4 regions of the Pararhizobium sp. DWP1-1-3 genome follow, and region 2 is predicted to be linked to each of the others. Evidence: predicted binding sites of a transcription regulator. Region 2 holds the regulator's gene; each other region holds the start of a gene.
The links. The regulator LexA, encoded in region 2, represses DNA repair genes until DNA is damaged. The targets are predictions, from matches to a motif close to TGTTCNNNNTGTGTTCNG.

Region 1: ACP7BS_RS23515 (2'-5' RNA ligase family protein) is a predicted target of LexA. The motif match lies at 3,947-3,964, and genes of this name have one in related genera.
Region 3: ACP7BS_RS22455 (DNA polymerase IV) is a predicted target of LexA. The motif match lies at 4,236-4,253, and genes of this name have one in related genera.
Region 4: parE (DNA topoisomerase IV subunit B) is a predicted target of LexA. The motif match lies at 5,631-5,648, and genes of this name have one in related genera.

The regions. Positions count from the first base shown of each region.
Region 1 is NZ_JAFCTR010000014.1:93,349-101,139, forward strand. It holds gene ACP7BS_RS23500 (TIGR03364 family FAD-dependent oxidoreductase) at 1-756, opposite strand, end outside; gene ACP7BS_RS23505 (M14 family zinc carboxypeptidase) at 929-1,987, opposite strand; gene ACP7BS_RS23510 (alpha/beta fold hydrolase) at 2,167-3,081, opposite strand; gene ACP7BS_RS23515 (2'-5' RNA ligase family protein) at 3,249-3,890, opposite strand; partial or broken gene ACP7BS_RS23520 (methylated-DNA--[protein]-cysteine S-methyltransferase) at 4,117-4,545, shown strand; gene ACP7BS_RS23525 (methylated-DNA--[protein]-cysteine S-methyltransferase) at 4,497-5,249, shown strand; gene ACP7BS_RS23530 (hypothetical protein) at 5,587-6,069, opposite strand; gene ACP7BS_RS23535 (hypothetical protein) at 6,117-6,731, opposite strand; gene ACP7BS_RS23540 (hypothetical protein) at 6,721-6,885, opposite strand; gene ACP7BS_RS23545 (DEAD/DEAH box helicase) at 6,900-7,791, opposite strand, start outside.
Region 2 is NZ_JAFCTR010000001.1:899,343-907,133, reverse strand. It holds gene ACP7BS_RS04465 (hybrid sensor histidine kinase/response regulator) at 1-1,697, opposite strand, end outside; gene ACP7BS_RS04460 (response regulator) at 1,790-2,452, shown strand; gene ACP7BS_RS04455 (LysE family translocator) at 2,499-3,116, opposite strand; gene ACP7BS_RS04450 (hypothetical protein) at 3,566-3,784, shown strand; tRNA gene ACP7BS_RS04445 (tRNA-Cys) at 4,012-4,085, opposite strand; gene lexA (transcriptional repressor LexA) at 4,616-5,326, opposite strand; gene ACP7BS_RS04435 (hypothetical protein) at 5,873-6,151, opposite strand; tRNA gene ACP7BS_RS04430 (tRNA-Asn) at 6,372-6,446, shown strand; partial or broken gene ACP7BS_RS04425 (phosphotransferase) at 6,863-7,132, shown strand; gene ACP7BS_RS04420 (LysE family translocator) at 7,235-7,791, shown strand, end outside.
Region 3 is NZ_JAFCTR010000013.1:49,786-57,576, reverse strand. It holds gene dnaE (DNA polymerase III subunit alpha) at 1-1,604, shown strand, start outside; gene ACP7BS_RS22460 (L,D-transpeptidase family protein) at 1,615-2,838, opposite strand; gene ACP7BS_RS22455 (DNA polymerase IV) at 2,942-4,231, opposite strand; gene ACP7BS_RS22450 (hypothetical protein) at 4,372-5,019, opposite strand; gene ACP7BS_RS22445 (DUF3572 domain-containing protein) at 5,016-5,288, opposite strand; gene ACP7BS_RS22440 (response regulator) at 5,453-5,824, shown strand; gene ACP7BS_RS22435 (PleD family two-component system response regulator) at 5,940-7,307, shown strand.
Region 4 is NZ_JAFCTR010000004.1:105,705-113,495, reverse strand. It holds gene ACP7BS_RS11615 (aspartate aminotransferase family protein) at 1-272, opposite strand, end outside; gene ACP7BS_RS11610 (NAD-dependent epimerase/dehydratase family protein) at 290-1,300, opposite strand; gene ACP7BS_RS11605 (transporter) at 1,297-1,737, opposite strand; gene ACP7BS_RS11600 (FAD-binding protein) at 1,853-3,175, opposite strand; gene ACP7BS_RS11595 (UbiA family prenyltransferase) at 3,172-4,614, opposite strand; gene ACP7BS_RS11590 (alpha/beta hydrolase) at 4,740-5,624, opposite strand; gene parE (DNA topoisomerase IV subunit B) at 5,865-7,791, shown strand, end outside.

The sequences.
Region 1 (7,791 bases), on a different contig from region 2:
CTCGGCCTCGGGCAGGTCGGCATAGCCGAGATAGCGGCCAAGTCCGAGATCGGACATCACGGCCGTCTTGAAACGGACCGGCTGGCGCGGCCGCACGCGCAGCATCTGCAGCTTGCAGCGGGTGACATTGTAGGCAGCAATGCGCTCGGCAAAAAGGCCGGTGAAATCGTCGCCTGGGCAGATGACCACCGTTTCGGCCTCGATCACGCCATCCGCCGTTTCCACGCGCGGCGGTTCGACCGCAGTAACGGTGGTGCTGCGCAGGAAGATGATGCCAAGCTGCTCTTCGAGAAACCGCGCTAGCAGCGGGATCGCCGTGCGGGATTCGACGCGGATTTCGTGTGGGCTGTAGAGCGAGACGCGAGCAGCGTCGGTGCGCAGGCAGGCAATATGCTCCTGCGCCCGGCGCGCCGTCAGCCTTGCGCAGCCCTCTGCCATGTCTGTGCGCAGGAAAGCATCGATCACCGCTTCGGATTCATCGAACCGGGAGGCCAGCACCATGCCGCGCTGAACGACGGCGATGCCGGCCTTGTCGACGGTCTCTGCCCAGATATCCCGCGCCCGCCGCGCCATGGTCCAGCAATCGCCGGCCCCTTGGCCTGTGACGGTGATGAAACCGAAGTTGCGCACCGAAGCGCCATTGGCCTGCGCATCGCGGTCGATGACGATAACCCTCTTGCCGCGTTTCGCCGCCGCATAGGCATGGGCGAGGCCGACGATACCGGCACCGACAACGGCGAGATCATAGATGGGCATGCGTTCTCTCCTGCGTGCCCGCAACGGGTCAGGTCGGGTTGGCTCGCGGCTAAAGAACGCAATTCCATAAAAGGATTATGACAACCGCCGGCAGGGCGGCGATTATCCACTTCATTCACGCCTCAAACGCTCAGGATTTTCCGAAGCGCGGCCCGAGGACAAAGACGGTGGCTCAGGCTTCCAACGCACCGGGCTTGCGCACCGCCTGGGTGGGCTCGTCGCAGGCGATCTTCATCAGGTTGTCGCGGCGACGGGCGAAACGCTGCGAGGTGCGGGTCGCGATCAGGCCGGCCTGGGGGGCGTGGATATCGATCGTACCGCCTTCCATGCCCGGTACGGTAATGATCGTCGCCAGAAGATCGCCGGCAGCGACGGTGTCGCCGATGGTGCGATGGAACAGCACGGTACCGGCCTGCGGCGCACGGATCATCTCGATATTGTCGAGCGGCGTGACCTTGCCCTTGTAAGGCTGAAGGACGGCGACGGTGCCGCGGACAGCACCGCGGGCGGCAAGGAAGCGCCAGAGCCCTTCGGCATCCTTGCGGGCCATGTCCGGATAGACGTCGCGCGTGCCGCGAAGCTCGACCGTCACGGCGAGGCGGCCGGGTAGCCGCTTTGCCTTTTCGGCGGTTTCATGCTTCCAGGCATAGCCGACAGCTTCCTCGAAGGCGCTGCTTTCGCCGTCAGCCAGAAACACGGCCTCCATATCGAGCGCCGATGCCAGATCGGCGGCCTCCGGCCAGAAGGCTTCGTCGACATAGGTATATTGTACCGATTCGTCGTCGCAATGCAGATCGAGCATCAGATCGGCCCCCAGCGCCATATGCAGCAGCTGCCGCTTCAGCTGTTCGACCACCGGATAGTGCTCCAGATCCTCGACCAGCGTCTGGCGTTCGGAAAGCGGGATCAGCGGGAACTCGCGGTTGAAATTGGTGCGCGAGCCGAGGTCGAAACGGCCCTGCAGATCGCCGAAATGCGATTGCGCCGTGCCGATCGGATTGGCCTGCGGAACGATGGTGATATCGCTGAGGATCGTACCGTCGGCATCGGCCTGACGCAGCTTTTCGCACAGGAAATGCAGCAGCGCCGTGCCCGGAAGTTCATTGGCATGCAATGCCGCCTGGATATAGATTTTCGGCGCCTTGGCGTCGCTGCCGTTGAACCGGATGATCGGAAGCCGCCATTCGACACCCGGTGTGTCTCCCTTGATGACGATTTCAGAAATTTCCATGACCATCTTCCCTTTTGCAATTTCAGGGGCTTATGCGGGTTCCGACCGATGGGCGCAAGATGCCAAAACTTGCAGCTTGCTCAGGATCGCGCATTGCCGAGACAGCGATGGTAGGCGTCAATCGGCGCGTGGATGACCACGCGCCGATTGACTTCAAGAAGGTTCGCGGTGACAGAAAATCACTTCTTGTCGAGGAAGGACCGGATTGCAGCAACCGTCGCCTCCGGTTGTTCTTCCATCAGCCAGTGACCGGATGCCGGGATCACCACTCCGGTGACATTGTCGGCCGCAGCACTGGCAACCACAGCCATGGTCTGCCCGAAAGACTTTTCGCCGCCGATCGCAAGGACCGGCATCGTCAGCTTGCCCTTGGCGAGAAATGCCTTGTTGTCGATCGCATCCTGATCGAAGGCCGCGAATTGCGCAAAACCGGCGTGCATCGCACCGGGCTGGGCGTAGAGAGCGGCGTAATGCTGCCGTGAAGCCTCATCCCATTTCTTCGGATCGGCGGAAAACTCATTCCAGAAGCGATCGAGATAGATGCGCTCACGGCCAGCCACCAAGCGTTCCATATCTGGCCCGCCGAAGCGGAAATGCCAGAGCAGCGGATGCTTGAGGATTTCCTCCCATGGCCCGACGCCTGGGATCGGCGCGTCCAAAAGCACGAATTTGCTGACGTCCTGCGGATATTGAGCAACGAAGGCGTATCCCACCATATTGCCGATATCGTGGGCGACCACATCGGTCCTTTCCACATTCAGCACCTTCAGAACACCGGCGATATCCTGACCTTGCGTCTTCTTGTCGTAACCTTCAGCTGGTTTGGCCGAAAGACCCATGCCGCGCAGATCGGGCACGATGACCGTGTGATCCCGGGCGAGATCGACAGCCAGCGGCACCCACATGTCGCCGGTTTCGCCATAGCCATGCAACAGGACCACAGCCGGCCCCTTGCCGCCCACCCGGACATGCAGCACCGTGCCGTTGGTGGTGATTTCCTGCGTGGTGAACTCTGCAGGATAGTGCGGAACGCCCTCGGCAAAAGCGGGAGCGGAAAAAGCGATGACGGCAGATGCGATCAGAGAGCGGAACATGACGATCTTCCAGTTTTGCGACAGCCGAAATGGCCGTCTGATGGCGGCAAGATCGCATTCGTTTCCGGTTCGCACTAGACACCCAATTCCGGAACTCACGTTCGGAAATGGCGAACAATCTGCCCGGGCCTTGTGCCTGCCACTGCAAGCTCAAGGCCCGATACAGGTCAATCCACCAAAGGCCAGCGATCGAGATATTCGTATTCGCTCTTGCCAATGAGACTGCGGATCAGCACGAATTCGCGCGCAATCCAGCGGACGGGTTCGGCCAGCATATGTTCCGGCACCGGCGTCTCATCGTAGAACACCGTCATATGCGGCATGAAGCGCGGATTGTAGGTAAAGTTCAGACCCACCGCCCACATTTCCTTGGCGAGTTGGACGTGCAGGTCCATCATCTCCTCGCTGCGGATCGCATTGGCCAGAACGACAGCCTTGGCGCCGGCGAAGGACATGGCACGATCGAAGTTCACCTCGAACGGTGCCGCCTTGACGGTCGCCATCGCCGCCGATATGGCGAAGACGATATCGTCCGGGAAATCCTGATATTTGCCGATGCCATTGAGCGAGACATGCATCAGCTCATGCGGCCGCGGACTTTTCGACAGCCCATAGCGCCGCGCGATGTCCCTTCCCGTCTCGACGGCCTGCAACGCCACCTCCCGCTTCGGCACGAGGGCAAGGAACAGATTGCTCTTTCCATGATCATCGGCATATTTCTGGTGGGACCGGAGCGGCACGGCTGCGCCGGCCTGACCGAGTGAAAATGACTTCTGTTCAATGCGCACGACCCCGGCTTTTCCAAGCATGGCAGACCTCATCTCTTTTTGGATGTCGCCACTATAGCCGAGTCGAGCTTGAGATCAAGAACAAAACAAGAACAATATGAATTTATTCCCACGCCGACGTGACGTACTGCGGCGCGCCCTTGCACCAATTTGACCCTCCTTGGAACGGAGCGAAATCACCTTGGACCCGTCATCCCAGTGCAAGAAACGGGTGGCGGGATGCGAAAAACTGAGCGAAACTGTGCCTATGACCTACATTCACAAAATCATCCCCTCGCCCGTCGGCAGACTTGAGCTTGTTGCCCGGGGCGACGGTTTGGCTGCCATTCTCTGGGAGAAGGATGACCCGAAGCGTGTCAGGCTCGGGGAACGGATAGAGGGACCAAATCACCCTGTTCTGCTTGAAACAGAACGGCAACTGGAAGAGTATTTCGCTGGCGTCAGGACGAACTTTACCGTTCCGCTTGATCTGGCCGGCACCGCGTTCCAGAAAGCGGTCTGGCAGGCGCTGTTGACAATCCCCTACGGCCAAACCCGAACCTATGCGGGCCTTGCCCGGCAGATCGGCCACCCCACGGCATACCGTGCGATGGGAGCCGCCATGGCAGAAACCCGGTGTCGATCATCGTGCCCTGCCACCGCGCCATCGGATCGGACGGCCAGTTGCATGGATTTGCCGGAGGGCTGGAGGGCTGGAGGGCTGGAGGCCAAGCGATATCTGCTGGCACTGGAAAGCAACCGGCTGAAGGCGGCGGCCTGACGGACGCCAGAGTATTTGACCCGCTGCCTTGCGCGGGGAACGGAAGGAATGGAGCGATGGCAGAGAAAGCACAGACCTATCACGTTTTCGAAACGGCCGGCGGCTATTGCGGCATTGTCTGGAACGATATCGGCATCACCCGCTTCCAGTTGCCAACGAAAAGCGTAGAAGCCACCAAACGCAACGTGCTGCGCCGCGTGCCAGGCGCCGAACCCGGTGCGCCGACGCCCGCTATCAGCGACGTCATCACTGCCATCCGGCGGTATTTTGATGGCGAGACCATGGATTTCTCAGGTGTAGCCCTCGATCTCGACGGCCAGGACGAATTTTTCCGGCAGATCTACCAGGCTCTTCGCCGCGTCGGCTGGGGCCATACGACCACCTATGGCAGCCTCGCCAAGGAACTCGGCGCCGGACCACAGGCCGCCCGCGATGTCGGTCAGGCCATGGCCAGGAACCCCGTGCCCTTGATCATTCCGTGCCACCGCGTGCTTGCCGCCGGCGGCAAGGTCGGCGGCTTTTCCGCACCCGGCGGCGCGACCTCCAAGGTCCGCATGCTGGAACTCGAAGGCGTGCATGTCGGCGCGCCGGAAGCAGCGCAGCAGTCGCTACTGCTGTGACCGATCCGTTGACGGATGGACTGACCTCGTCCTCAACCGTGCCGGGTCACAGCGCATCCGCCTGAGCGCTGCGGCGGCTGGGCCTTATTCAGAAAAGACCGCGTCGGCCAAAATCATTCCCACTCCATTATTTCCTAGCATCATAAGATACTGTTTTAAAACACGAAAATATTTTCCGCGAAATGCTATACCGTCCGATACACCGTCGAAAATACCGGCTACTGAAAACATTGGCTTTTTCGGCTGCTTTCGCAAAACGACCTTCCGCCATCTATCGCCACGCACGGTCGATTGACGATCATGTCAATCCCACCGCGTGTCGTATTGGTAGGCGGTTTCATAGCCGGACGCGGTGTAACCGAAAGAGCTTTTCGAAGAAATCGGTGATCCTCTGTTCAGCGCTATCGCCGACTAACTCGTTCGCGCCAAACCGGTAGACTTCATATCCGGCAAGGCGCAATTCCCGGTCAGCTGAGACCATGTCTGCATAGACCTTCAAGGACGGATGGTCATTTTCCGAGAAGTGGTGCTTCCCATCTACTTCCAGCACAATGCGCTGCCGCCCCGGAAGCAGCAGCAGAAAATCCATACGTTGACGCGGAAGAGGTAGGCGATGGCGTAGGCTTTTCACGATGGCAGGATCATAGTGAAGATAGACCTGCGGAAGGAGCGCGGGCAGCACCTCACCGAGGACGGATTGATAGGCCTTGAAGTAAGTGGCGAAGAGCTTTCGCTCGGCGTCTGAGGCTAGGGATTCTTGGAGACGCGCTCCGAGATTTGCCGCATCGGCACCCGGTGTGACATCGCTCCACCAAGACACGAGCTGGGACCAGAGAAGACCATCTGAGCCGATCGACCGGTCGAAGATCAGGCAGCTTTCTTCGCCGGATAGATGACGATGTCGTTGTTGATGGCGTCGGCAAAACCGATCTCCGGCTTCCGCCCCCGCGAGGCGAAGATCAAGTTCTTGGGTCGACCGCCCACCCCACGCACGAGCGGGCGGAAGCTGAAGATCGGGTGGCCGGAGAGTTCGCTTTCGTGCGCTAGCTCGTATCCATCGCGCGCAAGAATTTTGTTGAGGGCGGCGACCGTCCGCAACTGCTCCTCTCCCGACCGACTGAGGGGATGAACAGCCTCCTCAAGCAACGCGCCGAACCTGGCTCTGGAGCAGTCAAATGCGCCGATTTCACCGAACAGATATTCCACCGACCAATCGCCGGGATATTGATCCATGTGCCGAGTGATTTGGTCGCGCAGGCTCCGACCGCTGCTCCCGAGGAAGTCCTCTATGGGCGTAGAAAGAGGGAAATAGCGTCCAACCATCTCCATCGTGCTACGCTCGCCGGCGAGATCATCTCCGAAGACCCGCGCGAGGTCTCGTCGTGTGATGTGGCTCAGAGGCGGGTCGTCGCCTTCAAGCACCTTGCGGGCCGCTTCATCGAGCGCGATGTCACCACGAGAGCCGGCGAACTTAAGCGCCAAGTTTTGCCAGCGCCAGCTCGATACGCTGCCGCTTCGAGAAGCCATCCGCGGTAGGTACGACCAGTCCTGTGATCCGCTGCGGCGCCTCGCTCAATTCGGCATGGGTCATCGCCTGTAAAACAGCTGCGATAAGCCCATAAAGATCACCAGCCACGACCTATTCCCTTCTTACGCGTCGGCTGTCGGCCAGCGCAGTTTTCCGCGACCGACGCGCAAGGCTTCCACAAGCCTGGTGTTACCCGGCAATCGACCCGAGAAGAGGCTGGGCTTGGGATCGACCGCCGACTTCTTGAACGCGGCGACTCTTCGGTAGTCGGGCGTCGTCAGCCAGGTGCGCCCATCGCCCTCGTCGGTGACAACCCGATAAAGGCCGGCAGGCGGTGCGGTGGCGATGTCGAGCAGACGTTTGTAGTGTTCGACCGACCACTTCTGGATGCCGCCGCTGAGGGCCTCGGTACGGAAGCGTGCCCATAGCGCAGCGGTGTCGGGCGTCGGCCAATCGCCGGCGTCTGTATAGGCCGTGATCTCGTCGGATTCGAGCCAGGCCCGCATCTCGGCGGGCGTGACGAAGATCGGTTTGGCATCTTCGATCGCGGCCATAGCCGCACGCCGTGAGGGAAGGCCAGCGCGGATCAGCATCGCCATCATGAACTGCGGAACGCCAGTTTCGACCGATCCTGCCGCACCGCCCGCCACAGTGTCCGGCGACCAGCCGAGCGACATTCGGCGAGTGCGGACGGCTTCCAGAGCCCAGACCAGGCGATAAGTGAAGGCCTCCTCGACCGCGCGCATGTTCTGCGGCCCAATCTTGGCGACATCCTCGCCAGAAACCCAACTTCGCAGGATGACTTTCCAGTTCGCCGGCAGCGCGTTCGCCTTATCGGGGATGAACGGCCGCATGAACAGCAGGCGCTCCCCGAGGCCACCGAGCGCATCGACAAGCTCATCGATGTCACCGCTCAGCGATGCCGCGTCAGCACGGTCAAGCAGTGCAGCCAACTCGTCGGCCATTGCGTCGATCGAGAGGCCTGCCTCAAGTCCGACGCCCATGGCAAAATGC
Region 2 (7,791 bases):
TCCCCGTCGATCGGTTTGTTGAGCAGATGATGGCCGCTGTCTGAAATCGTCTTCAAGACCAAAGGCGATGTGTCACCTGTCAGAATGATCGCGGGAACGGGCCGCTGCAGATAGGTTAGCAGCTCCTCGATCGCATCCAGACCGGTCGCAGCGTTTTCCAGCCTGTAGTCCGCGATGATCAGATCGATACGGGCGCCGGTTGCCGCGGTTGTCAGCAACTGGATCACATCGCCTGCCGATCTTCCGGGATAGATCGTACAGCCCAGTACCGTCAGGAGCCGCCCTATCGCATCGAGCACATCACGATCGTCATCGATTACGATGATCCCGATTGCGCCGCTGGTGGGCAATGCGGGCGTTGGGACTGACGGTGTTGGTGGAGCTGCGATGGATGGCACCGTGATCGAGAACAGCGAGCCGCGTCCTTCCACGGACACAAGCCTCAGGGGATGGCCGAGCAGATCTGCCGTGCGGCGCACGATGGCAAGTCCGAGCCCCAGGCCTTTTTCCCGATCCCGGGCAGGATTGTCCAGCTGGTGAAATTCATCGAAAATCGCTTCCTGCTGATCGAATGGTATTCCTATGCCCGTATCGAAAACCTGGACTTCGACATCTGGCCCCCGCCTCCGGCAACCGAGCAAAACCCGTCCCCGGTCGGTGTAGTGAAAGGCATTTGTCAGAAGGTTTCCCAAAACGCGCTTCAGCATCATTGGATCGGTATCGACCCAGCAGCCGGTATCGACGATGGTCCATTCGAGGCGATATTGCTCGGCCTTGCCGAGAAACTCATCGTGCAGATCGTCAAACAGGCGCGTCAGAGCCACCGGCTCCTTAGCGACGGTGACAATGCCGGCGTCCAGACGTGAGACATCGAGCAAGGCATTCAGCAGCCCGCTGAGATTGGCAGTGATCGACTTCACCCGGTGTGCCAGGTTGCGCGCGTCAGCACTTCGAACATCGCCCCGTTCGCCCAAGGCCGCCAGTGTGGAGTTGAAAAGGCTGAGTGCATGGATCGGCTGCCGCAGGTCGTGGCTCGCGGCAGCGAGGAAGCGGGATTTGGCGCGATCGGCAGCCTGCGCTTTGTCTCGTTCCGTTTTCAGCTGGGTGATCAGCGAAAGATTTTCAAAGCGCAACTCTACGGTCTCGACCATCGACCTGTACGATACGCGGCTATAGTAGAGATTGACGCCGGCAAGGCAGACCACGAACAGCAGATAGACAGTGTCACTATCGCCTCCGCCCATCATGGCACGGGCCGCCAAGGGCAAAAGCATGGCGGCAAGCGAACCGATATAGGCGATCGGAAAAGCCGAGAGCGAGGGGATGGCGCCGCAGACCAGCCCCGTCAGAACGATGGTCGTGAACGCTTGCAGTTGCGGTTGCGTTGACAGAAATCCGAACCATCCCAGCAGACCCCAGAGTGAACTCGAAACCCATGAGAGGATGGCAAAACCCCAAGCCCATGACCTCGAGTTTGCGACGGGCTGATCGGCCCCGCGCCTTGCGCGTTTGAAATATCGCTGCGAGACCAGCACGCGCGCAATGGTCAGGCCATAAATTGCCGCCATCCACCATAAAAGGACGCTGTCCGCGACGAAGTTCCACAACATGTATGCAACGGGAAGAGGAATGACGAAATTGGAAAACAGCACCGCGTAGGATTGGCGGTACAGGAGATCGACAAGATGGGGTTGCAATCGTTGCTCGGGGAGCATCGTAATCCTATTCTGATTCCCGGTCCCGTCAGACGGCGGCATTCCGGAACTCACTGTAAAAACGGGTAGGCGATATGCGTGGGCTGTCCAGGGTTGTTCTTGCCGATGATCATGCGATTGTGCGTGAAGGCCTTAAAATGCTTCTGTCGACGATCGAAGGGATCGCGGTCGTCGGCGAAGCGGCAGACGGAGACACCGTCGAGCGATTGCTCAAGGAAATCAAGACAGATCTTCTGATCCTCGACCTTGGGATGCCCGGCGTGGGCGGTTTCCAGTTTATCAGGACCATCCGAACCCGATGGCCCGGGCTGAAGATATTGATCATGACAGCCAATCTCGAACCTCGCTCCGTTCGCGCCGCCTTGGATGCGGGTGCTGACGGATACCTGACGAAAAGCGGGGATGCGAGCGAGTTGATGGCCGCGATCGAGGCCATGCGGCACGATGAACCCTATGTCGCCGAAGAGGTTCGTTTTGCTGTAGACCAAAAGAACAGGCCGGCCGTACCGGCCGGGCAAGGGACCGCTATCGCATTTCCCGCCGAACTGACCCGGCGTGAACAGCAGATGCTGGCGCTCATCCCGCATGGCGTAACCACACGCGACATCGCCGAACGTCTCGGCATCAGCCCACTCACAGCCCGCAAACATCGTGAAAACCTGATGCGAAAACTGGACCTGCACAGCGGCGCAGAACTGACGGCGTATGCTATTCGCCTAGGGTTGTCGGCAGGTTAGAAGGTCGCAGCCATGCCGTCCAGGTCCAGGTCCGGTGCCAGTTCGATCAGGCGCCCTTATGCGCCAGGGCGATGCCCAAGCCGATTAAAATCGATCCGCACGCTTTTGGAACGAGCCAGCTTGAACCACCTGTGCCGACCCGTCCAAGGGCAAAGGATGCAATGCCGACGGCGACCAGGTCAGCGATGGACAAGGCCAGATTGACGATCAGACCAAGGATGAGAAACTGCATCCACACAGGTGTGCCGGGTGCCGGGTCGATGAATTGCGGCAGGAAGGTCAGAAAAAACAGCGCGGTCTTGGGATTGAGGACCTCGACGACGATGCTGTCACGCAGAACGCCGGGCGCTGCGTTGGCAATTTTTTCGCCGTCCCTCCGGCCGCCAAGAAACATGGTGACACCCAACCACACGAGATAGGCAGCGCCGGCGAATTTGATGACATTGTAAACGGCGGGCGCCTGGTCGAGGATCGCCGCCAAACCCAATGCTGTCGCGACAATATGAACGTAGCAGCCCAGATGAATACCGAAGGCCGCCATCAATCCGGCCCGCGGCCCGTGCGCCAGTGTCTGTGCCGTCATGTAGAGAATGGCAGGGCCTGGCATGCAAGCGAAAATCAGAGTCGCAAAGGCGAACGGCATCAACTGTTCCAGTGGCAACATAGCGGCTCCTCCAACCGGTAGCGCCGCCATTAAGCGGCGTTGATGAAGCCATCCCGGTCAAGCCGCGATTCTGTCATCGACGCCGGGAGAAATGCACGCAGGAGGGGTGCAAGAGACATACGGCAGGTGCCGTATTTCGGCATGAACAGGCAGTCGAACTGCCACCAGCGTTAACGGCGGGTTACCGCCATTGCTGGTGATCATTGGGGGCCGCAGCATCAAAATGCGTCATGCGCATCTCACGGCCGATGCATGCCGTGCGGATGGATGATGAGCAGTGATCGTTCGGTGCATATTATGGCGAGATTGTTTCCCCGGCTGCCAAATTATGTTATCGTCACTCCTACGCATTGAGTACGCATTCAGCAGTGGAGCGCCCGTGACCAGCGTGTTGCAGCGTCTGTTCCCCACTTGAACGTATGTGCTGCAAGCCGGCGAAGGAGAATGCAATGCATTACAGCGTGCAGTTTTTCACTTGGACCCCGAAGCAGGGCGTCCATCAGGTCGGATCCACCATCGAGATCGATGCGGTCAACCCGAAGCTTGCGGCCGTGTCACTGCTCGGACTTCGGCTGGACGAAACAGGTGCAGCCAAAAAACTGGCGGTACGCGTCTGGACGAAACCGGATGACAGCAAGGCCGATTGCGCCTGCTTCTATTATCATTGATCAGCCCCGGTCCGTGATATCCCGACCGCAACGGTGGACGCGGAACGCCCATCCATTGTTGCCGACTGCTTGTCTCTTCCTGATTAAGAGTGCCGGATTAAAATAACCGTCCAGAGGTTCTGCCTGAAAAAATCGCGTGGATGGATTTGCTCGCGCCGTAATCGACCTTGGTCGAAACGGCAACGCCGTTGCTCGTTTCCGCCGGAGACTGACATCTGTGGGAAATTTGGAGGCCTCGCCCGGAATTGAACCGGGGTGCAAGGATTTGCAGTCCTCTGCGTCACCACTCCGCCACGAGGCCTCACGAGTTCAAATAGTCGAACTGTGGCGGCGGTTTAGAATGATCCTAGACAAATCGCAAGAGGATATTTCTCAAAAACGCTCTTGGCCAGTTCCGAAATGATATTTCCGATCTGTCGTCACAACCCTGAGGCGACGCTTAAGTTGGCATCCGACAAACCGGAACGAGATCACAGCAGCCGATGAAAATTCGCAACGGCCCCTGCCCTGATCGATTGGTGCATTATCGAAGGGAATGGAAGGCGGGTTTCGAAAGTCGCCCCATAGTCAGGCGCCATCTCCGCCGGGTTGAATGATGGAGCGGCCCCGCCGCTGGTTGACTTGGCTGACACCAAGTCCTGCCAAGTACCAAGTTTGAAAGCAGCGCTGAGAAGACGTGATCTCAGATCCAACACATCGCTAACGCCTTGCCGCTCCGAGCTGTAAGCGCTGCGGCCGTTTCCATCGTCATGCGATTTTTTGCGTTGTCGTGCGCACCGCTCGGTTATCACCTGATCCCCAGCCTTCATGCGGGCAGAAGACGTAGTCCGTTCAATGGTAGCGGCGGATCAGTCCGACAAGTTTCCCCTGTATCTTGACCCGGTCAGGCCCGAAGATGCGCGTTTCGTAGGCAGGGTTGGCGGCCTCCAGTGCGATCGAGGCCCCTTTCCGTCGAAAACGCTTCAGCGTCGCTTCCTCGTCATCAACCAGGGCGACGACGATTTCGCCTGGGCTGGCGCTGTTCGTGTTGCGGATGATGACCGTGTCGCCATCCAGAATACCTGCCTCGATCATCGAATCGCCGCGTACTTCAAGTGCATAATGCTCGCCGGCGCCGACCATCTCGAGGGGCACGGAAATATCATGGGTGTTGTTCTGGATCGCCGAGATCGGCACACCGGCGGCAATCCTGCCCATCACCGGTATCGAGACCGTATCGCTGTTTGCGGCGGCTTTGGCGGGAGCAGCAGGGGCTGGTTGCACGCCAAGACTGCCTTGAATGATGCTCGGTGAAAAGCCCCGCTTGGGCTGGAGGCTCATCGAATAGGCCTCCGGCAACTTGATCACCTCCAGTGCACGCGCACGGTTGGGAAGGCGGCGGATAAACCCCCTCTCCTCAAGCGCTGTGATTAGCCGGTGAATGCCGGATTTTGAGGCCAAATCCAGCGCATCCTTCATTTCATCGAACGATGGAGGCACACCCGACTCTTTCATTCTTTCGTGAATGAACAGAAGCAGTTCCTGTTGCTTGCGGGTCAGCATGAACGATCACTCCAGAATCGAGAAACAAATCAAGAACGAACATTATCTGTTCCATATGTGTTCCGCAAGTACTTAAAATTCATCGAATGTTTTCAAGGGGCACATGGCGACACAAACGATCGAATCGGGTCCGTCATCCGACTGTTTTGACCGGAGGATTCCCGCTTGCCCAGAAGTAGGCCCAATTGCGAAGCCTTTGCACAACCTGGAGCCGTTCGTTTGTAAGGACCGGTGAGTCTAAAAAATCCTGTTGCGATGTAATGGCACGGCATGTCGATGAGCGTGGCAATGTCGTTTTCGCCGGAAAAGACAAACCGAACCGCACAGCTAAATTCCAAAAGGCATGTCGGGATTTCTTGGGCGGCCGGTGTTGCTGGCTTTGACTGAATCGACTGGTGCGGGAATGTTTAGCGAGAGCACAGAGGATGATGCCGCGACCCCAAGTCCAGGAGAATGCGCCGGCAGCCGGTGTGACGACGCGGCCCAATCAAGGAACGATCGACACCCCCTCGCATGATGTCCTGAAACAGCAGCTGTTACGGTGTTCTAATTGGACGCTTGCCATTTTCGCGCCCACCACACCGATAGCCTGCGCCGCCGGCGCCTGACGAAGGCGAGATCATGAGATAGGACTAGGAACCCCAGCGGCACCATCCAGAATCCGAGGACCGGCAGAAACCCGAGGATGCCGCCAAAAATCAACGTGCCGCCGATGGTGATGCGCAATAGACGCGATTGCGGCAGCCGCATCCGCCATGAACCAATAACCAGTTCATGCGTTCGCGCGTCGATGCCGAATTTTTTCGTTTTTTGCGGTTCTGCCATATATTCCACCTATCAAGCGTAAAGCGCGTGCCCGTTATGCTACAGTCCCGCAATGCCAAGGGTTTGGCTCGCAGGCAGCCGGAATGCGCTGCCTCCCACAGATGGGAAGTTCTCCACAGTCTGACAAGATTGTGCGTTTTTTTTTGAAAAACCGCTTGGCAAATCGGAAAAGCATTTGTATTAGCAGCCTCACTTCTGCAGGACATACCGCCGCAGATGATCCCTGGTAGCTCAGCGGTAGAGCATTCGACTGTTAATCGACAGGTCGCCGGTTCGAATCCGGCCCGGGGAGCCAGTTTTCAAAGGCCTTGCTGAAAAAGCAAGGCCTTTTTGATTTGAGGCGAATGGGTCGGCCGGTAACCGGCGTGGCATGGTAGTTTGCGGTATCATCGGTCATCGCCACCAGCGGGGCACCTAGCCCTTCGATCATCAACAGCAATGCAAAGTTCGTGGCGCTGTGTCGAATCTCAGCTTCACGAATGCACCGGTTTGGCAGAGTCCCCGCGCCCTTCGACCTTTGTCAGCAAAAAGAAACCGCGCAAAAACCCGGCTTTCTGTTCAGTGACGGTGAAATTGCGGTTGCCAATATCTATGTGGTGCGGGGGCGCAATTCGCCTTCGCTAAACAGGCTGTGGGGATGATACGTGACTGACTTTCGATCCGGTACGGCCCGGTTGCCAGGATTTTCTCTGGGAAGCCAGTGGACACCGTGTCGTTTGCCATGGTGATGCCTGCATGCCGAACTTCATGATCGATCCGGAAACGCTTCGCTGCACCGGAATGATCGATCTCGGACGGTTGGGCGCGGCGGATCGCTACGTCGACTTTGCATTGCTTGTCGGCAACACCCGCGAGACATGGCGCACCGCTGAAGAAGTGCGGACTGCGCAAACTCGTCTGTTCGACATACACGCGATCGCGACTGCCGACCGGGCAAGGCTCGATTTCTATCTGCGTCTCGACCCGCTGACCTGGGGATAATGATCATTCGGCACTGAATCCCGGCACAACATGTGCACGAGACTTTCTACTGACGGTAGTGTAGAGGAATTCAATCCAGTAGACCCACGACAGGAGCAGACAATGCCGTCGATCGAGTTGCTTATCGCCTTCATCGCCACCACGGCGGTCTTTGCCTATATTCCCGGTCCGGCCATGCTCTATGCGGCGGCCCAGACGATTGCGCGTGGCCGCTGGTCCGGGCTGATGGCCACGCTTGGTATTCACCTCGGTGGCTACTTCCATGTCATTGCCGCAGCCGCAGGTCTGTCGATCCTGTTTCATGCCGTGCCGACGCTGTACATGATCGTCAAATTTGCCGGTGCGGCCTATCTGATCTGGCTTGGCATTTCTCTTTTCCGTTCCAAGATTGAGGGCGACACCACCCTGCCCGGCACCGCGCCGAAATCGGGGCGCCGCGCATTCTTCGAGAGCGTTACCGTAGAGGTCCTCAATCCCAAGACGGCGATTTTCTTCGTGGCCTTCCTGCCGCAATTCGTCGATGCGTCGGCCGCCTTCCCGGTCTGGCTGCAGCTGGCGATCCTTGGAACGATCGTCAACCTGATGTTTTCGTCGGCGGATATCGTCTGCGTGTTTCTGGCCGGTGCGGTGATGACCAAGCTGCGCCGTTCGAGCTCCGC
Region 3 (7,791 bases), on a different contig from region 2:
TGTTCCAGGTGGAAAGTGCCGGCATGCGCAAGGCGCTGATCGGCATGCGGCCGGACTGCATCGAGGACATTATCGCGCTGGTGGCGCTCTACCGCCCGGGCCCGATGGAAAACATCCCGGTCTACAATGCCCGCAAGCACGGCGAGGAAGAGATCGAATCGATCCATCCGAAGATCGATTATCTGCTGAAGGAAACACAAGGCGTTATCGTCTACCAGGAACAGGTGATGCAGATCGCCCAGGTCCTGTCGGGCTATTCGCTCGGCGAAGCCGACCTTCTGCGCCGCGCCATGGGTAAGAAGATCAAGGAGGAAATGGACAAGCAGCGCACCCGTTTCGTTACGGGTGCCGTCGACAACGGCGTCTCGAAGCCGCAGTCCGACCTGATCTTCGACTTGCTTGCCAAGTTCGCCAATTACGGCTTCAACAAGTCGCACGCTGCGGCTTATGCCATCGTTTCCTATCAGACGGCCTATCTGAAGGCGCATTTCCCGGTCGAGTTCCTTGCCGCGTCGATGACGCTCGACATGTCGAATACCGACAAGATCAACGACTTCCGCCAGGACGCCAACCGGCTCGGCATCGAGGTCATCCCGCCGTCGGTGCAGACCTCGTTTCGCCGTTTCGAGACCGGCGACAACCGCATCTACTATTCGCTCTCGGCCATCAAGGGCGTCGGCGAAGCGGCCGTCGATCATATCGTCGAGGTGCGGGGTGATGAGCCTTTCGCCGATCTCGAGGATTTCTGCCTCCGGATCGATCCGAAGCTTTTGAACCGGCGGGTGTTCGACAGCCTGATCTGCGCGGGTGCCTTCGATTGCTTTGGGTATGACCGGGCGGAACTGGTGGGCGGCCTTGACCGCATTCTCGGCTTTGCGCAGATCGCCCAGGCCAACAAGATCAGCGGCCAGAGCGACATGTTTGGCGCAGGTGCTGCGACCGGCCCGGAAAAGGTCAACCTGCCGCCCTATTCCCCCTGGCTGGCATCGGAAAAGCTGCACCGCGAATTTCAGGTTCTGGGCTTCTATCTGTCCGCCCATCCGCTCGACACCTATAACGAGCTGCTGAACAAGATCCGCGTCCAGACCTTTGCCGATTTCGCCGCATCGGTGAAAAAGGGGGCTGCTGCCGGACGTCTGGCCGGAACAGTAACATCCAAGCAGGAGCGCAAGACCCGCACCGGCAACAAGATGGGCATCATCGCCTTTTCCGATTCCACCGGCCAGTTCGAGGCCGTGCTGTTTTCGGAGGCGCTCAATCAGTACCGCGACCTTCTGGAGCCCGGCAAATCGCTGGTGATGACGGTGCAGGCCGAAGAGCGGCCGGAGGGCATCGGCATGCGCATCCAGACGCTGCAGTCGCTGGAAGAGCGGTCGCTGCAGATGCAGAAGGCGCTGCGCGTCTATGTCCGGGACAGCGGCCCGCTGCGCTCGGTCGCGGCGCATTTGAACACACGCGGCGACGGCCTGGTGTCGTTCATCGTCATCAAGGATAACGGCCAGCGCGAGATCGAGGTGGAGCTCAATGAGCGGTATCGCATCTCGCCGGAGATCGCCGCAGCGCTCCGGACAGCGCCCGGCGTCATCGACGTCGAGCTGGTATAGCGGCGGACCGTCAGGACTTTGATCGGGAACGGGTGACGGTGACGAAATCCGTGCCGGCGCCGGTTTCCTGGCCAAGTCCCATGTCCGAAATGGTTAGCGACGAGCCCTCGGCGAGCAGTTCCTCGATCCGCTGGCGCGTTTCGTCCGGAACGGTGATGCGGTCCAGCGTCCGTTGCGCGGCATTGAAAGCCGCCGGGTCTTCGTCAGTGGTGATACCGAGGCGTTTCTTCATCGGCCCTGACAACGTATTGTCGAGCGTCATGGCGAACCATTCGCCCTTGCCCGTGGTGGCATCGATATCCTGGAACTGGAAGAAGTGTGTGCCGAGTGCGACCTCTGGCCTGTCGATCCGTACAGGTGTTTCGAACAGCGGCTCGAATTCGCGGCGAACGAGAAGCTGGCCGTTCGGTGGCTTGCCCTTGCCCGCCCTGGCATAGAGCGCTTCGATGAAGGCAGGCGTCGGCTTGCCATCGACGGTCAATTTTTCTGCGGTCTGGAATGCCTTGATGGCATCGGTGGTCTGCATGCCCGCATATCCATCGGCCAGACCGGCGGCATAACCGAGTTCGTTGAGCAGGCTTTGAATATCCATGGTGATTTCGCGTGTGCCGCGATGGGTGATCAGCATCCGGATCGGCGGCAGTTTTTCCATCTCGACGGCAACCGGTTTTTCCGGTGCGGGCTCGATCGTGGCAACTTCGACGGATTGAGTGGGGATCTGTGAAACACTTGGCCGCAACGTCGCGTCCGACAGCAATGCCGGTTCTTTCTCTTTCGGCTGGAACAGCAACGGATCGGCGATCGCAACCGGCGTCAGCTGGCGATCGGATATCAGCACATGCTGGCCCCGGCCGGTCATCTTGAACAGCTGTTTGGCAAAGGCGTCCGGCAGCCGCACGCAGCCATGCGAGGCCGGATAGCTTGGAACGTGATTGGAGGCGTGCAGCGCGATGCCCGACCAGGTCAGCCGCTGCATGAACGGCATCGGGGCGTTCGAATAGATGTTCGACTTGTGAAACCGTCGTTTTTCCAGGATCGAGAAAATGCCTGTCGGCGTCGAATGACCGGCTTTGCCCGTCGAGACATTCGACGTGGCGACGACTGTGTTGCCATCATAGACCACCAGCGATTGCTGGTCCCGGGACACGACGATCTGCAGGGGAGCCTGCTCGCCCGCGAATGCCACGCTGGCAGACAGGGCGGAGGCGAGGCCGAGACCAAATGTAAAACGCAAAACCATGAGAAACATCCGGACGCAACAAAAACAACATCAGCCTAGCCTGAGAGGTTTAAGGAAACTTTGCTGCTCCGCGCGGAACACGGGAATGTGAAGCCGGTTATTTTCGCCGGCCCTTGCCGAACGTATAGCCGGTCTCGACCGTCGCCTTGCCGAATTTGTCGCGCAGCGTATTGATCGCGGCTTCCGCCGCCGCGCGCCGCGTCGCCTGCGTATCGACGAGATCGGGCGGATCGGCAAGGTCGGGATTGGAGAGGTCGGAGACACCGATGCCGATCAGGCGGAATTTCGTGCCGTCGGTCTCCTTGTCCAGAAGCTGCATGCCGGTGCGGAAAATCCGGTCGGCAAGCCGGGTCGGGCTGTCGAGACGGCGGTTGCGCGTCCGGCTCTTGAAGTCGGCGGTCTTCAGCTTGAGCACGACGGTCTGGCCGGCAATGTCGGCCTTGCGCAGCCGGTGGGCCACCTGTTCGCTCAACCGGCGCAGATGCGTCACCAGGTCGTCATAGTTACAGAGGTCGTCGTTGAATGTCGTTTCCGAGGAAACGCTCTTGGCCTCACCGTCGATATCGACGGTGCGCTCGTCCTGGCCGCGTGACAGCCGGTAGAGGCGCTGCCCCATCGTGCCGTAGCGCTTCATCAGGTCGGTTTCGTCCATTGTCTGCAACTGGCCTATGGTGCGGATACCGTCGCGCTCCAGGGTTGCCGCAAAGGCCTTGCCGACGCCCCAGATCAGCGTCACCGACCTGTCTTTCAGGAAATCCAGCGCCTCGGCGGCGCCGATCACCGAAAAGCCGCGCGGCTTCTGCAGGTCGGACGCGACCTTGGCAAGGAACTTGCAATAGGACAGGCCGACCGAGACGGTAATGCCGATTTCCTGTTCGATCCGCCGGGCGAATTTTGCCAGTGTCCGGGCAGGGGGATCGTGATGCAGGCGCTCGGTGCCTTTCAGCTCCAGAAAGGCCTCGTCGATCGACAGCGGCTGAACCAGCGGCGTCAGTTCCTGCATCAGGGTGCGTACCTGCCGGCCGACCCGCACGTATTTTTCCATGTCCGGCTTGATGACGACGGCCTGCGGACAGGCTTCCAGCGCCTTGAACATCGGCATGGCGGAGCGCACCCCATGGATGCGGGCGATATAGCAGGCGGTGGACACGACACCGCGCTTGCCGCCGCCGATGATCACCGGTTTGTCGGCAAGGTCCGGATTGTCCCGTTTCTCCACCGAGGCATAGAAGGCGTCGCAATCGATATGGGCGAGCGTCAGCTGATAGAGTTCGGAATGATAGAGCAGGCGTGGGCTGCCGCAGGCCCGGCAACGGCGAATGCCGGCCGGTTGGCCCGTGAGACAGTCTCGGCAAAACCCTGGAAATTGCTGCGCGTCTGTTTGCATCGATCAGAACAAAAGTTGAACATTTTCACGATACGCCCTAAACTGACGAGTCTCAAGACATGGGAAGGCAATCTTTGACCTCCCCAGGAAAGGTCAGCTTGAGCGATTTTTGTGCCCAGCGTCGGTTTTCCGGCCGGCATTCACCGCAGCAGATGCGTGCGGATGATCGCGGCTGCGTCCGTCCAGCTCTCCGCCTTGGCGATACCGTCGCCCGGATCGGGTGCCATCGCCCGGAACTGGTCGTTGGCCATCAGGTTGATCAGCAGGCAATCCGGCGCATGGGTCTGAACGGACTGCAGATTGCGCAGGATATCGTCGATGAAGACCAGCGGCACGTCGCGGGCATCGTGCAGGCGCTTGATGATCGGTCCCTTTGGCTCTTCGCTGGCAAGCAGGGGATAGTGCAAGCCGTGGCGGTCGAGCAGCGACCGGCGTGTGCCGCTGTGACGTGGCGGCATCGCGGTCAGGAAGATGATATCCGCTTCAGCGGAAAGCCCGGCCAGGGTATCGACAACGCGATCTGCCGGCGTCTGCCACTGGTCCTGCAGCCGGAAGAAAGTCTCCAGCAGTTCGCTCGTTTTCGCGTCCTCGACCGGCAAGCCGCTGTCAAGCTCTACGATATTGCCATGCAGGCGAAAGGAGCGGGGCAGAAGATCACGGCCGCACGCGCGCAGAAAGTTGCTAAATGGTGTCAGGAATTCAAGCACAACCTCATCGATGTCGCAGACGATCAGCGGCCGGTCGGTCAGACGGATATGGTTGAGATCAAGCGTATCCGTCACGGTCAGAAATCTCCCGGATTGTCCGGGCCAGACAGGATCGCATGGGCGCGCACCACATCCTCGGGCCGCGTGCCGGTCGCCGCGCAGAAATCCATGAGGGTCGGCTCATGGCCCATGAGGAAATCGACGATGCCGGCAAGGAAACTGGGGTCGGCGGCGGCTTGGCGCATGGATGATGGATCGGTGCCCGTCAATGCGAGGAAACGTCCGAGCAGTTCCGGTTCGTTTGCAAGCCAGCCGAGGATGGAAATCGCTGTTTCTTCGGATGGGGTCACGTCCAGATGTCCTTCTTGCATTCGGGTAATTTTCTACGGAATATTACCGGTTTTTCAACCAAATCGCTGTAGCTTCAAGCTTCCGGGGCGATGCGCCCAACCGCGCCGCAACTTATAGCGATGCGGCGGCCATGCAAGCCGGAACCGCAAATCAAGGGATCGAAATGCCCAAACAGGTTATGATTGTTGAAGACAATGAGCTGAACATGAAGCTCTTTCGTGACCTGATCGAGGCATCCGGATACACGACGATTCAGACCCGGAATGGTATGGAAGCCCTTGATCTTGCGCGCAAACATCGCCCTGACCTGATCCTGATGGACATCCAGCTTCCAGAGGTTTCCGGGCTGGAGGTGACCAAGTGGCTGAAGGAAGACGACGAATTGCATGTCATCCCGGTGATCGCCGTCACGGCATTCGCAATGAAGGGCGACGAAGAGCGCATCCGGCAGGGAGGCTGCGAGGCCTATGTCTCCAAGCCCATCTCGGTGCCGAAATTTATCGAGACGATCAAGACTTATTTGGGCGATGCCTGATGCAGCGCCAGGGGTTTCCAGCAGGAATGCCCCTCAACGATATTCTGGCGCGTGAAACGGCATTGAAAGTTGAACCGGCTTTCTGTTTCAGGCGCGTATTGGCAGGAAAGATTGCATGACTGCACGGATCCTCGTCGTCGATGACATCCCGGCCAACGTCAAGTTGCTCGAGGCGCGCCTTGTGGCTGAGTATTTTGATGTGCTGACGGCAGCCGATGGTTATGAGGCTTTGGCAATCTGCGAGAAACAGCCGGTCGATCTCATCCTGCTCGATATTATGATGCCGGGAATTGACGGGTTTGAAGTCTGTGAACGGCTGAAGTCGAACCCGCGCACGGCGCATATTCCCGTCGTCATGGTCACCGCCCTTGATCAGCCATCGGACCGCGTGAGAGGGCTGAAAGCCGGCGCTGACGATTTTCTCACCAAGCCCGTCAACGACCTGCAACTGATGTCGCGCGTCAAAAGCCTGGTTCGGCTGAAGAATGTCAGCGACGAGCTGCGCCTTCGCGCCGAAACCGCCCATAATGTCGGTCTGCAGGATATGACCTCTTCGGATCGGCCTGACGAGTTCGGCAATGTCCTGCTTGTCGATGGCAGGGGCAGTTCGCAGGAGCGCATCATCCGGGCCTTGAAGCCGGTCGCGGAAGTGACGGCGATGTCGGATCCGCAGGCGGCCTTGTTCGAGGCCGCCGAAAACAGTTTTGACCTGGTCATCGTCAACTCGAATTTCGACGACTACGATCCGTTGCGGCTTTGCTCGCAGCTTCGTTCGCTGGAGCGCACGCGCTATATTCCGCTGCTCATCATCGCCGAGCAGGGGCATGACGACATGGTGGTTCGCGCGCTTGATCTCGGCGTCACCGACTATCTGATGCGACCCGTCGATCCGAACGAACTCGTTGCCCGCAGCCTGACGCAGATCCGCCGCAAGCACTGCAATGACCGGCTGCGCGCCAGCGTCAAGCAGACGATCGAGCTGGCGGTGACCGACGGGCTGACCGGCCTGCACAATCGCCGCTATCTCGACAACCATCTGAAGCTTCTGATCGACCGCGCCCTTGCGCGCGGCCGGCCGCTGTCGATCTGTATTACCGATATCGATCGCTTCAAGAGCGTCAACGATACCTATGGTCATGACGCCGGAGACGAGGTGCTGCGTGATTTCGCTCATCGCGTCCGCTCGACGGTGCGTGGCGCCGATCTTGCCTGCCGGTTTGGCGGTGAGGAATTCGTCGTCGTGATGCCGGACACAAATGCAGATGCGGCCGCCGCGATTGCCGAACGCCTGCGCACGATCGTCGAGGACAGGAGCTTCGCACTGCCGAACTCCGATACGCCTCTGTCGATCACCGCGTCGCTTGGTATTGCGACGTTGAACCCGCAGGGTGATACGCCGGAAGCCCTGTTGAAACGTGCGGATACGGCGCTTTATCAAGCCAAGAACAATGGCCGTAACCGGGTGGTTGCCGCCGCAGCTTGAGTAGGATTGGAGAAGGGCATCGGCTTCTCACCGCTTTTTTCCACAGGAAAAAAACAGGCTGATTCTGACATCATTATAAGATAACCGTAATACGTGTTTTTTATATATATGATCGTGCTTGGGTTGTTAAATAGAGCGCTAATGTCTGCTATGCAGGCGGGAGAAGTAATGGGTAATTTCTAGTGTGTTGAAATAACATTTACAATTCAAATATTTAAATATTTCGATTGCCTTAATGAAGCTTTTCGCATTGCCATTTCGCCATTCTGTGAAGTAGTAATACTACTTTTAAAAAGCAATCTTTCAAGGATCGGCTCGCCGCAGAATCAGCGCTGGATGGTCTATTAGGCATGGGTAATTTAATCATGCCTATGCGCTGTTGCGCGCCGTCTTTAAGAATTCATTGATTTTTTTTTGTTTTCGGTCAATTCTCCTAGGCAAGGGAGAAAACAACTCCCAATATTTACCCCATGATGTCAGGTCC
Region 4 (7,791 bases), on a different contig from region 2:
GCCAGCGAACCGAAACCGCCGAAGAAATCGAGAATCTTGCGGCCGTTCTGGTCGGTGTAATGCATGCCCTCGGCACTTTCGACCTTCACCTTGTTGAAACCGAGCAGCTTCATGAAATGAAGCTGGCCCGGGTTCAGGTGCTCCTTGAAGAAGGTCGTCATGTCGGCAAGGCTCATGGCCTTGGCCTGTTCGACGGTGATGAGGTCCGGCTTCCTGATTGCGCCGGCAAGGGCGGATGCCTCGATGGCGACGTGTTGGGTTTTGTCGAGCATTGTCGTGATCCCCTGGTTCATTCGGCCGGTACGGCGGCTGTGTGTGCGAAAGCCTTGCCGGCCTTTTTGACGCGGTATTCATCGTAGGCTGCGATCAGCATGGCGCCGTCATTGTACTCAGCCTTCCAGCCCAGCTCCTTCTTCAGCTTGCCGGTTTCGCGGATGCACATCTCGTCGGCGATCAGATACTGTTCCGGATCCATGATCGGCATGTTGACGAAGTCGAAGGCTGCGAGCGTCGCCTTCACCGCGAAGGCCGGCGTCGGCACCAGGAACGATTTCGAGCCGGCATGGACGATCAGGTCGCCAAGCAGCTTCTTTACCGATGGCGGATTGTCGGAACCGAGATTATAGGCCTCGTTCGGCACGCCACCCTTCCAGGCAAGACGCGCTGCCTCGGCGCAATCGAACACCGAGATGAACTGGTACGGGTTCTTGCCCGAACCGATCATAGGCACCGGCAGGTTGGCGTCGATCAGCTTGAACAGCTTTTCCAGAATGCCGAGACGGCCAGGCCCGATAATGAGGCGCGGGCGAAAAATCGAGATGTTCATGCCCTGCTTGCGCCATTCGGCCGCGAGCTGCTCGGTTGCCCATTTTGACTTGCCGTACTCACCGAGCGGCTTTGCCGGATGCGCCTCGGTCTGTGGCGACATGATGGTGTGGCCGTAGATCATGTCGGTGGTGAACTGCACCATCCGGTTGGCGCCGGACTTTGCCGTCGCCTTCATGATGTTTTCGGCACCGTAATAATTGACCGGCCAGAAGAACTGCCAGCGCTTGGAGCGCACCTGCAATGGCGACAGCATCTTGGCCGCCATGTTGTAGACCATGTCGTCCGGGCCGATCTCGACCTTCATCACATCGTCGGCATTGGTGACGTCGCAATGGACGAAACGGGCACGGGCGTAATGCGGCAGGTCGGACTTGGCGATGTCGGCAACGAGAACCTCTTCACCGTCCTGGACCAGACGTTCTGCGAGATGACGGCCGACGAAGCCGTCCCCGCCGAAAATGATATGTTTCATGATGCGCTCCCGATTTTTACTGTTTTTGCGCCCGCGGCTTCAAGCGATGGCTGGTCTTCATGCGAAGACATGCCAGACTGGGCAATGAGAATGGTGCCGACGCAGATGAAGCCGATGCCGGCGATGCGCCAGGCGTTCAGATCCTCATGGAAGACGAAATAGGCAAAGACGGCCACAGCCACATAGGCAAGGCTCAGAAATGGATAGGCGAAGGAGAGTTCCACCTTCGAAAGCACGTAGAGATGCGACACCATCGAAATGACGAAGGTGGCAAGTCCGGCAAAGACCCAGGGGTTGAAAACCACCTGGAAAATACGGGCAATGAAAGTATCAGCCGTGAAGGTCAACGGTCCAAGCGACAGCATGCCCTGTTTTAGCATGACCTGTGCTGCAGCATTGGTAATCACGGTGAAGAGAATGAATACAATATACTTCATGTCGATGTTCCCTGTTCCCGTCGCAACACCTACACGCAAGAGTCGTATATTCGGTGAAATTCGGGCGTTTATTTAATTCAAATTGTTCCTATTCTCATTTTGGCAAAGCCCATTCTCATTTCGGCAAAGAAAGGGCCGTCCGCTTCCAGAAGTTGGAAACCATGGCCGGATCGCGCAATGCTTCCAGCTGCCGCCAGCGCGGGAACGAGAAATCAAAGGTTTGCGGACTCATCCGGGCATCCTTGTAGGGATTGATGGCGCCACCGGCCTCGACAACCATGGCGTCCAGCCGGTTGAGAAGTTTAAGGGTCTCTTCACCCTGATTGACGAAATCCAAAGTCAGCGTAAAACCGGGCCTCGGGAAGGATAAAAGCCCGCCGGAAGTCTGCTCGCCGAACTTCTTCAGCACGGTGAGGAAAGACGCGTGGCCAGCCTTGCGGGCAGTCTCCAGCAGCCGTGCCGTCAGCTCCGGGGCGTTCCCGGTGGGATAGACGCTCTGGTGCTGGTAGAGGCCCTTGGGACCATAGAGCCGGTTCCAGTTGCCGATGGCATCCAGCGGGTGGAAATAGCCTGGCCACTTGACCGTCTTGACCGTTTCGCCGCGCTTTTCCTTGCGGAAATATAGCTCGTTGAATGCCTTCAGCGTCACCGTGTTCAAGAGATTGAACGGCGGCGCAAAAGGCACCGACAATTTTCTCGCACGCGGCATGTCGGGAAATTCGCAGGACGCATCGGCATGATCGCCGGCCAGAAGAACGCCCCTGCCCGCCCGCTTGCCGGTCGCCAGCTGATCGATCCACGCGACGGAATATTCATGCTCGCCGTCGACTGTTTCGACCATGCCGAAATAGTCTGTGAGGCTGTCGAAGCGGATCGCATGCTGCTGGATATGGGCGGATGGTACCTTCATCAGCTGCAAGTCAACCGACAGGATCAGTCCCGTCAGGCCCATGCCGGCGATGGTGGCAAAGAACAGTTCCCGGTTTTCCGTGGTCGAGCATGTCAGCACGTCGCCGCTCGATCGCAGCAATGTCAGGCCAAGGACATGCTTGCCGAACGTCCCGCGCGCGTGGTGGTTCTTGCCGTGAACATCGTTGGCGACAGCACCGGCAACGGTCACGGATGCGGTTCCCGGCGTTACCGGCAGGAAAAAGCGGTGCGGGATCGCCGTTTCGAGGATGGAATGAAGCGTGACGCCGGCGTCGCAGGAAATGATCCCGGTTCCCGGATCGAAACCAAGGATACGGGTGCGCACCCGGCTCTCGATCAGCCTGCCCTGGTCGTTGTGGCAGCTATCGCCATAGGAGCGGCCGTTGCCGAAGGGCAGGAACGCACCGGGTGCTGCATTTTCGCGCAGGTTCTCATAGGCATCGGGGGATACGGACTGGCGCTCGCGGCAATCGATCCGGCCCCAGCTGTCGAATTCGCGAGTGGTCATGGCGTTCCCATAGCACCGGCGAGCACGAAGCCTGCGCCGATCGCCATGGTCACGAGGCTGCGCCAGTCGCGCATGATGAACACCACCGGATCCTCATGCAGCATGCCGCGGCGGGCCAGCATCCAGATGCGCAGCAACATGTAGAGGACAAGCGGGCAGAGCGGCCAGAGCGCCCAGTCCAGCGTGTACATCTCCTGCATTTCCTTGCTGTGGATATAGAGCGCCAGAACCAGCGCCGAGGCGAAGGCCGAGGAGACGCCGGCCTGCCCGACCATTTCGAAATCGACGGCCAGATAGCCGCGCCCAGGCACCTGGTTGCCGTCACGGCCGTCATATTCGTCGAGTTCGACATAACGCTTGACCAGCGCCAGGCTGAGGAAAAAGAAGATCGAGAACGACAAGAGCCAGAAGGAAAGCTCGGTGCCGGTCGCGGCTGCGCCGGCGATGATGCGAACCGTGTAGAGCCCTGCCAGCGTGAAGACATCGACCAGCAGCTTGCGTTTGAGCACGAACGTGTAGGCGGTGGTCGCCAAGGCATAGAATCCGAGCACAAGCGCGAAATCGGAGGGCAGCACAGCCGTCAGCGACAGCGAGGCAAGGAGCAGGCACAGCGCCAGCATCAGCCCCATCGGCACCGACATCTGGCCACTGGCCAGCGGCCGGAGGCGCTTCTTGGGGTGGCGCCGGTCGTTGGTGAGATCCGACAGGTCGTTGATCACATAAACGGCCGAGGCAAGAAAACTGAAGGCGAAGAACGCCAGGATGACATTGACCACCGCATCCATGTGCAGAATGTCGTGGTTGAGGATCATCGGCACGCCGATCAACACATTCTTTGCCCATTGATGCACCCGGATCGATTTCAGGGCGGCGAAAGGTGCGGCGCTGCCGAGATCGAGCCGCTCGGCATCATGGGCCCGCCGCCATTTTTCGGCGGCGGCATCGGGTGCCACGACAATCGCCTTGCGCGCGGCATCAAACACCGGCACGTCATCGCGGCTGTTGCCCATATAGTCGAACCCGCCCTCGCCGAACTGTTCGATCAGTTTTTCCCGCTTGCGGCGGCTGGTGAGGTTGATGTCCGTGGTGCTGTGCAGGACGGAGGAAAAAGCGCCGGTATGAGCTGCGACCCCGAGCGCGACGCTTTCGGCGGCGCCGGTGACCAGAATGACCTCCCGGCCGGTTTCGCGTTCGCGCGCCAGGCGTTGGAGTACCGCCTCGCGATAGGGCCAGTCGGCCGCCTGACGTCCGGAGCGCGCGGCAACCTCGTATTTCAGCCGCGCCTTGCCCTTCGCCATCCAGACAAGGACTGCAAACACCATCAACGGATTGCGCAAGAGAATGATCGCCACGCCCTCCCAAAGCGTGTCGGCGGCAAGCAACGTGCCATCGAGATCGACGCACAGCGGAATATGCCGCGTTTCTGTCCGAGCATCCATAGATCAAACCCCGATAATATACGCCTGGGACAGTCCCATGATCAGGTTTCGAAAAAGCAAACAGCGCTCGCCTTAAAGTTTCAAACTACGGCGTTGGTTAACGAATCCCGGATATATTAGGAGCTTCAGTCAAGCCCGATCCAGTTTAACGCATCGCGCCAGTCCGTCATGCGAACGGGGGTGCCATGCGATCCGGTCTGGAACAGCACGAAGCGGCTGGGATAATTGGCTTTCTTCAACGACCGGTAGAACGCAATCTGATCGGCTGCTGCATAGACGCTGTCGTCGCTGCCGTGACTGAAGAAGATCGGCAGTTTCTTTTTGTAGGCGGCACTCTTGTTGAACGTGGGATCGGCAGGCCCCCCCATGATCATCATGCCCTTCAGGGCCGCAACCGCCTGCGGATTTCGGGTGATGCCCCAGCAGATGAAGCTGCCCATCGAGGCACAGGCCAGCACCACCGGCCTGCCCGGTGATTGCTGTCGGGCAAAGGCGACCAGTCCGGCGATATCTGCGACACCCGCATCATCGAAGGAGCGGATGCTCGGGGCATAGTAGGCACCGCCGTTTCCAACAGCGAGGTTCTTCAGGCGATTGAAATTGCCGCCGAACGACCAGTCGTTGGCGCCGAGCCGCCGGTCGCCTCCCCGGCCGTGGACGAAGATGACCGTGAATGCCGCACCACTCGGGGCACCGACCCGCATCACATCGAGCGGCCGGTTGGCCAAATCAAGCGTCTCGTTGGCCTGTGCGCGCTTGACGCCAAGCGAGACATAGGCCCGCCTTACCCGGCGTTCCGGCTCCTGGTCACGGCCGTGGATATCGCGCATCTTATCGTAATCGATGACGCGGTAATCGCCGCCATCCCCGGTTTCCAGCACCGTTCCGTAGGAAAACAGCTCATCCTTGAATGGCTTCAGCGGTGCTGCCTGCGCTGGCAAGGCCAAGGCGATCATGACAATTGAGGCAAAAACAACGCGAAAGGTGAAATGAGCTGTGGACAGGTGCATCCGGAATGTTCCTCTTTTGATCCAAGCCTTGCCATCGGACCTTCCGCAAAGCAACAGTTGGGGCTATTGAAGGCTCGATCGGCGTTTTGGCGCGTGCGGCTGAATCCCTTGGGTTGCCTGGTCGCTCTCGCGCCGAGATTTGGCAGAATTCCGGCGATTCGTGCAGACATTCATGACGGCCCAGTCCGCACCCCGGCCCGGATCTGAAGCCGCCACCACGGAAAGACATCAAAACAGACTATGACCGACAGCAACGATCTCTTTTCAGCATTGCCCCTGGTACCGAAGCCTGCGACGGATGCCGTCGTGCCGAAGCCGGTCGTTGTGACGCCCGCCGCCGCTCCCGTGGTGGAACAGCGCAGCGGCGCCTCCACGACGCTGAAGGCCGATACCGGCGATTACAATGCCTCGACGATCGAAGTTCTGGAGGGGCTGGAGCCGGTGCGCCGGCGGCCGGGCATGTATATTGGCGGCACCGACGAAAAGGCGCTGCATCACCTGTTTGCCGAAGTCATCGACAATTCGATGGACGAAGCGGTCGCCGGACACGCCAATTTCATCGACGTCCATCTCGACGCCGAAGGCTGCCTGTCGGTCACCGATAACGGCCGCGGCATCCCGGTCGAGAACCATCCGAAATTTCCGGGCAAGTCGACGCTCGAAGTCATCATGACCATCCTGCACGCAGGCGGCAAGTTCGACAGCAAGGTCTACGAGACCTCAGGTGGTCTGCACGGCGTCGGCGTTTCCGTCGTCAACGCGCTTTCGGACATTCTCGAAGTCGAAGTTGCGCGCAATCGCAAGCTCTACCGCCAGCGCTTTTCGCGCGGCATTCCGCAAGGCGGGCTGGAAGAGCTGGGCGATATCCAGAACCGGCGCGGCACCAAGGTGAAATTCCACCCGGACCCGGAAATCTTCGGTTCACACGCAAAATTCGACCCGGCCCGGCTGTTCCGCATGGCGCGGTCCAAGGCGTACCTGTTTGGAGGCGTCGAAATCCGCTGGTCCTGTGATCCGGCACTGATCGAAGGCACGGATACGCCGGACAAGGCGGTGTTCCACTTCCCCGGCGGCTTGAAGGACTACCTTCAGGCGACGATGGGCAAGGAATTCACCGTTACCCGCGAAATCTTTGCCGGAAAGACGGAAAAGACCGGCGGCCACGGCGCGATGGAATGGGCGGTCACCTGGTATGGCGGCGACAGCGTCGTGCATTCCTATTGCAACACCATTCCGACACCCGAAGGCGGCACGCATGAAGCCGGCTTCCGCATCGCGCTGACCAAGGGCCTGAAGGCCTATGCCGAACTGACACAGAACAAGCGCGCGGCGATCGTCACCACCGAAGACGTGATGATCTCGGCGGCCGGCATGCTGTCGGTGTTCATCCGCGAACCGGAATTCGTCGGCCAGACCAAGGACAAGCTGGCGACCGTCGAAGCCCAGCGCATCGTCGAAAACGCGCTGCGCGATCCCTTCGACCATTTTCTCGCCGACAACCCGCAGGAAGCCCATAAGCTCTTGGAATGGGTGATCGAGCGCGCCGACGAACGGGTGCGCCGCCGCAAGGAAAAAGAGGTCACCCGCAAATCGGCGGTGCGCAAGCTGCGCCTGCCGGGCAAGCTTGCCGACTGCTCGCAGAATTCGGCCGAAGGTGCCGAATTGTTCATCGTCGAAGGCGATTCGGCCGGTGGCTCGGCCAAGCAGGCACGCAACCGCTCCAACCAGGCGATCCTGCCGCTGCGCGGCAAGATCCTCAACGTTGCCAGCGCCGGCCGTGAAAAGCTTGGAGCCAACCAGCAGATCAGCGACCTCATCCAGGCGCTCGGCTGCGGCACGCGCAGCAAGTACCGCGAGGAGGATTTGCGCTACGAGCGCGTCATCGTCATGACCGATGCCGACGTCGATGGCGCCCATATCGCCTCGCTGCTGATCACGTTCTTCTACCAGGAAATGCCGGAGCTCGTGCGGGGTGGCCATCTCTATCTGGCCGTGCCGCCGCTCTACCGCATCACCCAAGGCGCCCGGACGCTCTACGCCCGCGACGACGCCCATCGGGTGGAACTGATGGAGACGGAATTCAACGGCCGCGGCAAGGTCGAGATCGGCCGCTTCAAGGGACTTGGCGAAATGATGCCGGCGCAGCTGAAGGAAACCACCATGGATC